One region of the Echinicola marina genome, then DNA from elsewhere that is predicted to be linked to it. Evidence: riboswitches for the same ligand, from Rfam matches in the RefSeq annotation. Region 1 holds a riboswitch; each other region holds the start of a gene.
The links. A riboswitch is a leader RNA that binds a small molecule or an ion and turns the genes downstream of it on or off. The one in region 1 is predicted to bind S-adenosylmethionine.

Region 1 (2,206 bases):
TCTAGAAGTGATCAATGCCCAAAGCAATGCCCTGGACACTGAACTCTATATGGTAGATGTAAAAATGCAATTACTTATCGCCAATATAGAGTTGTACAGAAGTTTGGGTGGCGGCTGGAAATGATAACACAGACTCATCTCCAACAAAAACATACCCTAAACCAACTAAACGCCCTAAGGTCAAATCTGGCCTTGGGGCTTTTTGCTTCAACTAAAAAATACAAACAGTCCGTATCCAGGACCAAGCTGAAAAGATGGGGGAAAACAATCTATTTTAGCTTTGATATGCGCTATTTATTAAATGCCGTTTATTTATGGGGCCAGATTGCAAATCTGGACCAGAAAGGAAGCTTTTGAACAAAAAAGAGGGCTAAACCCAGCTTTACCCCAGCTTTGATACAGCTTTGCCCCAGCTTTGGTATTACTTTGGGACAAGGTTGGACCAAGCCGAAAAGCCAGGGAAAAACAATCTATTTTAGCTATGCGCTATTTATTAACCACAGATGGATAAAGATGAACACGGATATTTATTTATAATTCATCTGAGTTCATACTTTTACTCAATTGACTAGCTAGACAGGTCTGTGACTTCAACTACGTCTAATCCAATAAGGATTGGACAAAATTTAAGCTTGAAATTATTCACCCCAGAAATATTGATTGACCCCGCAGCCAACAACAAAACGCCCCACTTAAATAAAGTGGGGCGTTCAGTATGGTTATTATTAATGGTCTATTATTTATTCTATAAGCTCAACTCATTGAGCAACAATTTTTCTTCAAGTCGGTGTTTTTCTTGATTTACAAGCACTTTTTTCAACACTTTCTTGAACCTGATTTCTTCATTCACAATTCTAAATACCTTTTCAAGATATTCTTTGGCTACTGACTCGTTGTTTTTGTAAAACTTCAAAGAAAAACTTCTTTTCTCATGAACATTCTCCAAAAACACTTCCTTAGGCTGACCAGCCAAAACAATTCCTCTGAACAATGCATAGTGATCAGCCAATTCAGCATCTAAGCTGAAATAGACTACCTGAAAGCTTTTATTGGAATTTTTAAAATTGGCGAAGTCAAAAGCCCCCTTTCCTTCTACTTTAACTGCATCATGCTGCTGTAACCAATCAAACACATTGATATTGGATTGATCCTGTACATTATTTCTGATTACAGATTTAAAGCTAAAGGTATTTTGATTAATTACTGAAGTATTATAGTTAGAAGCTGTAGCTGTCATGGTATGTCTTTTTTAAATTGTTATTAGTTGTTAGAATTTTGGCTGCGTTGAGATCTTTCAACAACAGCAGCGTTTTGAGCCATTCAATAAGTAGTCCTGCATTCGCTGTGTTCCCATCTTCCTTTTCATTTATAGATCCTTTAATTGTTTTAGGCAGGATTTAGCACCTTTTCTCCCCGCCATCCAATAAGAAGGTTCGAGAGGGATAGGTTGCTATAGGTTCACTGAGCCTGTTCTCTCCCCTATTCTTTATAAATTAGCTACTTACCTCAGCGGCTTTTCACTAATAACTTCTTCAAAGGTAAAACATTTTTTCTAATTTACTAATATCCCTATAGATTTTGTAGGGTTTTATTTTCATCATTGTGATTGCCCCATTAATATTCAGACAATCAAAACCTAATCCACATTCAATCAGACCACATTTTTCCAAGGCCAAATGAGTTAAAATTATTTTTCTTCCGTAAAAAATATTCTATCAATCCCTTCTTCATTACGCAAAAGCAGATCATATTTTAGAAAGCCTTTAGATCAAACCACCCTATATGACCTACACCATAGTCATCCAAGGCTTACATATGAATATTTGGAAGAGTCATTTTAAAGCCGCTTCCTATTTATGCACATTTTTAACTACTTTTGTGGGGATCATTTTACATCCATGGTTGATGTATACCACAACCCAAATAAACCGAAGAGAAAAAGGTCATGAGAAACATTGAACTGGTAGAAGTAAGGTCAGAATTGGCAGCAGGCACCAGAGGCGCAAGTTTAGGAATAGATGCGCTAAAAATCGCCAGCCTGGACAAAAAGTCAAACTTTTTCACCAAGTTTGACCCGATCAGTGTACCCGATGCCAATAATTATCTATGGAAAGACAATATCTATCCAAACGCAAAATACATTGACGGGGTATATGAAGTCATCAATAATGTCCATGATACCATCAAGGCCCTAAGATTGGAAAAA
Region 2 (2,206 bases), 1.4 Mb from region 1:
CCGCTTCACCATCAAGCATCCCCTCGTCCATACAGACATCAAGTACCTGAGCACCGCCACGTACCTGATCCAAGGCCACTTCCAAAGCCTCGTCAAACTGTCCATTAAGAATTAATCTGGCAAACTTTTTAGATCCTGTAACATTCGTCCTTTCACCAATATTGACGAAATTCAATTCAGGGGTAAAAACCAAAGGCTCTAGCCCTGAAAGCTTCAAAAGATCATGTTTTTTATTATTGTCCATTCCCACTCTTCTTCTTATGCAAACGCTAGTTTTCTGGGTTCATATTTTTTACTGACTTCGGCAATCACCCTAATATGTTCGGGCGTAGTACCGCAACAACCACCCAAAATATTGATCAGGTCGTCTTTTAGGAATTCTTCCACTTGGTCCGCCATCTCGTGTGCTGTTTGGTCGTATTGTCCAAATTCATTGGGTAATCCTGCATTAGGATAGGCACTGACATAAAAAGGTGCCTTATCAGCCAAAACCTTAAGATATGGTCTTAGTTCTTTTGCTCCTAGGGCACAGTTCAGCCCAATACTGATCAAAGGTACATGTGACAATGAAATTAAAAAAGCCTCTGTAGTTTGCCCAGACAAGGTCCTTCCTGAGGCATCTGTAATGGTACCTGAGATCATGATCGGTATGCCCCCTTCATCAGGATCTAATGGAATGCCTTTTTCTTCATAGACTTCCTGAATAGCATATACGGCTGCTTTGGCATTCAAGGTATCAAATATGGTTTCCACCAAAAGTATATCCACACCTCCATCAATGAGCCCCCTGATCTGCTCTGCATATGCTTCTGCCAACTGATCAAAGTTTACCGCCCTGAAACCGGGATCATTTACATCTGGGGAAATTGAAGCTGTTCTATTGGTAGGTCCAATGGCACCAGCGACGAATCTTGGTTGATCGAGAGTTTTTTCTGAATAGGCCAATGCGACCTCTTTTGCTATTTTTGCTGAAGCTACATTTAATTCGTAAGCTAAATGAGAAAGGTCATAATCTTCCTGTGCAATAGAAGTACTGCTGAAAGTATTGGTCTCTAATATATCAGCACCGGCATCCAAATAGGCTTCATGGATCTGCTTGATCACATCAGGTCGACTGAGGGAAAGTAGATCATTATTGCCTTTTAATGATTTTGGGTGACTTTTTAGTGCTGCAGTTCTAAAATCATCCTCTTCCAATTGATACCGCTGTATCATGGTCCCCATGGCACCATCAAGGATCAAAATTTTCTTTTTAAGCTGCTGAAGTAATATATCCGTTCTAGTATTCATGCTCATTGTTATTCTAAAGCTTATATCGAGCAAGAACCGGAAGAAAAATGAAGCATTTATCTGCCGCTCATCTTTTCCTGTCTTACTCAGGATGGGAGTTAGCACCTTGGTATTGTTCAGGTTGCTAAGACGTCACTGGGCCCTTCCCTCGGTCTTTCTCGATAAGCAATCCCAAAGTTAACAGGAAAAGATGGAAAAAAATTGCAAAGAAGATATTTTATTTAGATTTCTATTTGACAACAGAAAAAATCGGTTTATTGGACTTAGGGTCTTATTCCCAAGCCGAATTGTAGAAAAGGCCCGGCCATATAACTGGACATGTTCACATCTGCCAACTTATAATTTGCCAAGGGGATTTCGTAGCCAGCTGTGATTGAGTACTTAAGTGCCAATTGTGATTTTTTGGAAAGGCTGGAAGCATAGGACAAAAAGACTTCAGGTTTTGCCATTAACCCTCCTTTTTTCAATTCCCCATCATATTCAGGAAGGTCTATCAAGCTAGGGAAATCCAATTTGTATTTATGCAATAATGAATACCTCAAAGAAGCGTAGCCCAATCCCCCCATCATCCCGAGTTCCCAGTTGTTCAAATCCAAAAGTTTGTGTCCTAAGTTGCCATACACCCTTGTACTACTCAAACTTTGATGGTAGGATGCATTGGCATCACCGCTTTGATTGGCATTATAAAGGTCCACACCATACATAAAGCCCCTGTTTTCTCCGACAATTTTCACACCGATATTGGTAGGCCAACCATCCAACTTTTGATACCCATTATTGACCAGGTAGTTATTGAGAGATTTGGGCTTGGTAAAATGAAATCCATAAAATAGGTTTAGGGCCAAAGTAGCATCCCGGTAGAAATAGTTGGATTCGGGCAAAGTAATGCCAGCCCCTATTCTAAGGAAGGGACCAC
Region 3 (2,206 bases), 1.7 Mb from region 1:
AAAGGTTATTGATAAAGTCAGCAGCAGCTTCTTTATCGGCTTTCAATTCAAAACTCAATACACCGCCAAAACCATTGGTCAGGTATTTTTGGGCCAAAGTATGGTAAGGACTGCTTTCCAAACCTGGGTAATTTACTTTCTGTACTTTAGGGTGATCTTCCAACCACTTGGCAATGGCCAAGGCATTGTCCACTGTCCTTTGTACCCTTAATGAAAGTGTTTCCAATCCTTGGATAAGCTGAAAGGCATTAAATGGACTCAATGCAGGACCAAAGTCTCTGAGGCCTTCCACTCTTGCCCTGATGGCAAAGGCAATATTGGGCAATCCCAAGGGGTTGTTTTCTCCGAAAGTCTCCCAGAAATTCAGTCCATGGTAACCTTCAGAAGGCTCAGAAAACTGAGGGAACTTGCCATTGCCCCAATTATAATTTCCTCCATCTACAATTACACCACCGATGGAGGTTCCGTGACCACCTATCCATTTGGTGGCAGACTGTACCACGATATTAGCGCCATGGGCCAAGGGCTTGAACAAGAATCCAGCTGCTCCAAAGGTATTGTCTACCACTAATGGAAGATCATGTTCCTTGGCCAGTTTTGCAATATTTTCAAAGTCTGGAATATTGAATTCTGGATTCCCAATGGTCTCTACATAGATGGCTTTTGTTTTATCATCTATACGTGCTGCAAGATCAGCGGCCTTATCACTTTTGGCAAATCGGGCATCTATTCCAATTCTTTTGAAGGCCACCTTGAACTGGTTGTATGTTCCTCCATATAGAAAAGGAGAGGAGACGAAATTGTCACCCGCTTGTAAAATATTATTAAGGGCGATAAACTGTGCAGCTTGTCCTGAAGCAGTTGCCAGGGCAGCTACACCACCTTCTAAAGCTGCTACTCTTTTCTCGAAAACATCCGTAGTTGGATTCATGATCCTGGTATAGATGTTTCCAAATTCTTTTAGGCCAAAAAGGTTGGCTCCATGTTCTGCAGAGTCAAAAACGTATGAAGAGGTTTGGTAAATAGGTACTGCCCTTGACTTTGTTGTTGGGTCTGGTTCTTGTCCAGCGTGGAGCTGAAGGGTCTCGTAATGATAAGTTTGTGACATGTTTGTAACTTGTTAGTTAATTGACAAAGAAATTTTTAAAGAAGTGGTATTAAATAATAATGTGCCCGGATTAGAAAATTAAGGGCATATATTTAAGATTGTGCATTGATTTGATGCACCTATAAAAGTTGAAATCTGAAAATGCTGCTTGTTGCTTTGTCTTTGCTGTAATCCTTATTGTAAAATTCATATCTTAAGAATTTATATTTCCAAACGAGGATATTCACGTTTGGCAGGAATTGGCACCTTGGATTTTCCAGGTTGCCAGAGGGTCTATGAGCCTGTCTCTCACCTCTTCTGTATAAATCCTGAACTTTTAAAAAGTAAAGGATAGCACAAAGTAACTATTCAAATTTTGAATTTGCAAGCTTTCGAAAAATACTTTTAATTAATTTTTTCACCTTTATATAACCTATTAAACCAATAGGGAAAACGGTTTTTAAGAGAGAGGGGAGGGCAAAGGAGTCAATGGTCCATTAAATCAGTTTTTTGCGTCCGAAAGTATTTGAAAGTTTTTGACGATGTGTCTATTTCAGTTCTGAATAGGAGCAGTACTTTCTCTCTAAAAAGGATTAAATTGTTTTATAATCAATATTGAGGGTGAAATTATTTTTCATGAATCAAATGGATTTGACTGGGAGAGACAGGGAAACTTAGTAAAAAATAAATGAAGGCTGTCTCATTTGTTCAATTCCCGGGTCATTTTGATCTTCTGGGACCTGGACAAGGTCCCAATCATGAATTTTGAGACAGCCTCTTGTCTGCTTATTAATTAGGAGTGGCGTGGATTATTCTTCGTGGAAATAAACTGCAGAGGCACCCGCTACCTGCTGATTAAAGGCAGGGCTGGGGTTACCGTTACTGCTGAAATAGTTATAAGCCAGTACCTTTCCGCCCCCATTGGCCCTTTCTGCTACAAATATCATTTGAGATTTTGCACTGTATGCGACATCTACCGGATTACCAAGGAAGGTGTTGCTGCCTTCAATCCTTGCTTGTTGGGCCATCGTAATAGTGCCTCCATTGGCGGTAGCGTTTAACTTATTACTAAAATCAGTAATGATCGTAACCGCTCCATCATTATCAGATCCCGCATCG
Region 4 (2,206 bases), 210 kb from region 1:
GATACTTTTGATTTCTAGGGATATATAATTAATGTGACCAATCCTACCCTAAATGCCACCAATCCCCCTTTTCTTGTTTCAAAACTTATAAAATCAATCTTGAAATCACCCAAAGACAAAAAACACAACAGCGTACAACCTCCGCTACTGTACGGAAAAATGTTCGAATTTGGGATTTATTCATATTTTCCGATCACAGGACAGCTAATTTTCATCCATTATTGATAACTTTCTAAAAAAACCAAACGCTTTATCATGACAAATCCATTCTATTCAAGCCCAAAAACTCTCCTTTTCCTGTTGACCATATTGCTTAGCCTACAACTTCAAGCCCAAAATTCCCCCGAAAAATTCAAAGAAGAAGTTGAGTCAATCGTTCAAAATACCCCTATTCCAAATTCAGCAGAACCAATATACCTTTTTACCGGAAGCTCCAGTATTAGAAAATGGACAGATATTCAAGAGTATTTCCCTGATCAGACTATAGTCAATACCGGATTTGGCGGCTCCCAAGCCCATGAGCTATTATTCTATGCCAACCAACTTATCATCAGGTATCAACCACAGAATATATTTATCTATGAAGGTGATAACGATATTGCCAGCGGCAAAAACCCCGTCACCATCCTTAACACCATGAAAAAACTGGTCACAAAGATCCATAAAAGTTTACCAGAGGCAGAAATACATTTCATCAGCCCAAAACCCAGTCCGTCCAGATGGGAATTAAAAGAGCAATATGAAGCCCTCAACAGGTTAATGGAAATCTATTGTAAAAAGACGGACAAAGTGTCTTTTATCAATATATGGGACATTACACTTAATGAAAACGGAAAACCAATGCCCGAAATCTTCATCGAAGACATGCTGCATTATAACGATAAAGGCTATGACCTATGGTACTCGGTCCTAAAAAACTATATACCTCAATAGTACCCAACAAGAAATTTTAGATCGCAAAATATAAATTGTTTGGAATTTCAACGAGGCTAATGTTACTTTGTATCACTTCAGGCAACTGATTTATAAAGAAGAGGCGAGAGATCAGGCTCATTGACCCTCTGGCAACCATTCGCCACAACGAAAAGGTGCCAAAACCTGCCCAAAATTAAAGGGAACTATAAATTAGACATTATGATCCATTTACGTACACAATTCTTTTTCTCTATTCCCCATCGTATTTACATAAAATATGCCATGTCCGGTATAAGGAAAAGTACGAATTGTGACATTAATTAATTTTACTAACCTGAAAAATCCCATCATGTCCAATAAGCATTTTGAAACCGAAGCTATAAGAATCGCTTCTTCTAAATCCAACCAAAGAGAACACTCTGCCCCTATTTACCTGACTTCTAGCTTTACTTTTGATAGTGCTGAAGAAGCCCGTCAGATGTTTGCAGATGAGATACCTGGAAACATCTATTCTCGATATGCCAACCCTAACAGCTCTGACCTCATAGAAAAAGTTTGTGCAGCAGAAGGTACAGAAGATGGCATAGCTACAGCATCAGGTATGGCTGCTATGTTTGGCAGTATGGCCTCTATCTTACAACAAGGAGACCATATACTTGCTTCCCGCTCACTATTCGGATCCACCCATCAGTTGCTCACAAGGGTTTTTCCAAAATGGGGCATTACATCTACCTATGGTGACATTTCCGACATTCAAAACTGGGAAAAACTGGTTCAGCCCAATACTAAAATGTTATTCATAGAAACCCCTTCCAATCCCGGCTTGGAAATCATCGATCTGGAATGGGTAAGTGCTTTCGCAAAGGCGCATAATCTGATCCTGGTTGTGGACAATTGCTTTGCTACTCCATACCTACAACAACCAGCCAAATGGGGGGCTGACATTGTTGCCCATAGCGCCACCAAATACATAGATGGACAAGGAAGAGTATTGGGAGGATTGATCTTAGGCAAAAAGGAATTGATCCAAGAGGTACAGTTTTTCACCAGACATACCGGCCCCAGTCTTTCACCATTTAATGCTTGGATACTTTCCAGAAGCATGGAGACTTTGGCGGTAAGAATGGATAGACACTGCTCCAATGCCCTTACCGTAGCCGAATATTTCCAGGACAACAAAGACTTGGAATTTGTAAAATACCCATTCCTTAAGAGCCACCCTCAGTATGACTTAGCCAAAAAACAAATGAAGCAAGGAGGTGGCATCATCACCTTGACATTAAAGGGGGGA

Region 2: another riboswitch for S-adenosylmethionine. It lies ahead of KZP23_RS17465 (homocysteine S-methyltransferase family protein); the one in region 1 lies ahead of KZP23_RS12420 (hypothetical protein).
Region 3: another riboswitch for S-adenosylmethionine. It lies ahead of KZP23_RS18795 (O-acetylhomoserine aminocarboxypropyltransferase/cysteine synthase family protein); the one in region 1 lies ahead of KZP23_RS12420 (hypothetical protein).
Region 4: another riboswitch for S-adenosylmethionine. It lies ahead of KZP23_RS11530 (trans-sulfuration enzyme family protein); the one in region 1 lies ahead of KZP23_RS12420 (hypothetical protein).

The regions. Positions count from the first base shown of each region.
Region 1 is NZ_CP080025.1:2,967,499-2,969,704, reverse strand. Features, by position in the region: gene KZP23_RS12425 (efflux transporter outer membrane subunit) at 1-124, shown strand, start outside; gene KZP23_RS12420 (hypothetical protein) at 746-1,237, opposite strand; SAM riboswitch class I at 1,364-1,495, opposite strand; gene rocF (arginase) at 1,946-2,206, shown strand, end outside.
Region 2 is NZ_CP080025.1:4,317,622-4,319,827, reverse strand. Features, by position in the region: gene metH (methionine synthase) at 1-244, opposite strand, end outside; gene KZP23_RS17465 (homocysteine S-methyltransferase family protein) at 259-1,290, opposite strand; SAM riboswitch class I at 1,355-1,458, opposite strand; gene KZP23_RS17460 (hypothetical protein) at 1,554-2,206, opposite strand, start outside.
Region 3 is NZ_CP080025.1:4,631,315-4,633,520, reverse strand. Features, by position in the region: gene KZP23_RS18795 (O-acetylhomoserine aminocarboxypropyltransferase/cysteine synthase family protein) at 1-1,108, opposite strand, end outside; SAM riboswitch class I at 1,307-1,416, opposite strand; gene KZP23_RS18790 (hypothetical protein) at 1,897-2,206, opposite strand, start outside.
Region 4 is NZ_CP080025.1:2,760,112-2,762,317, reverse strand. Features, by position in the region: gene KZP23_RS11535 (SGNH/GDSL hydrolase family protein) at 256-933, shown strand; SAM riboswitch class I at 1,021-1,127, shown strand; gene KZP23_RS11530 (trans-sulfuration enzyme family protein) at 1,265-2,206, shown strand, end outside.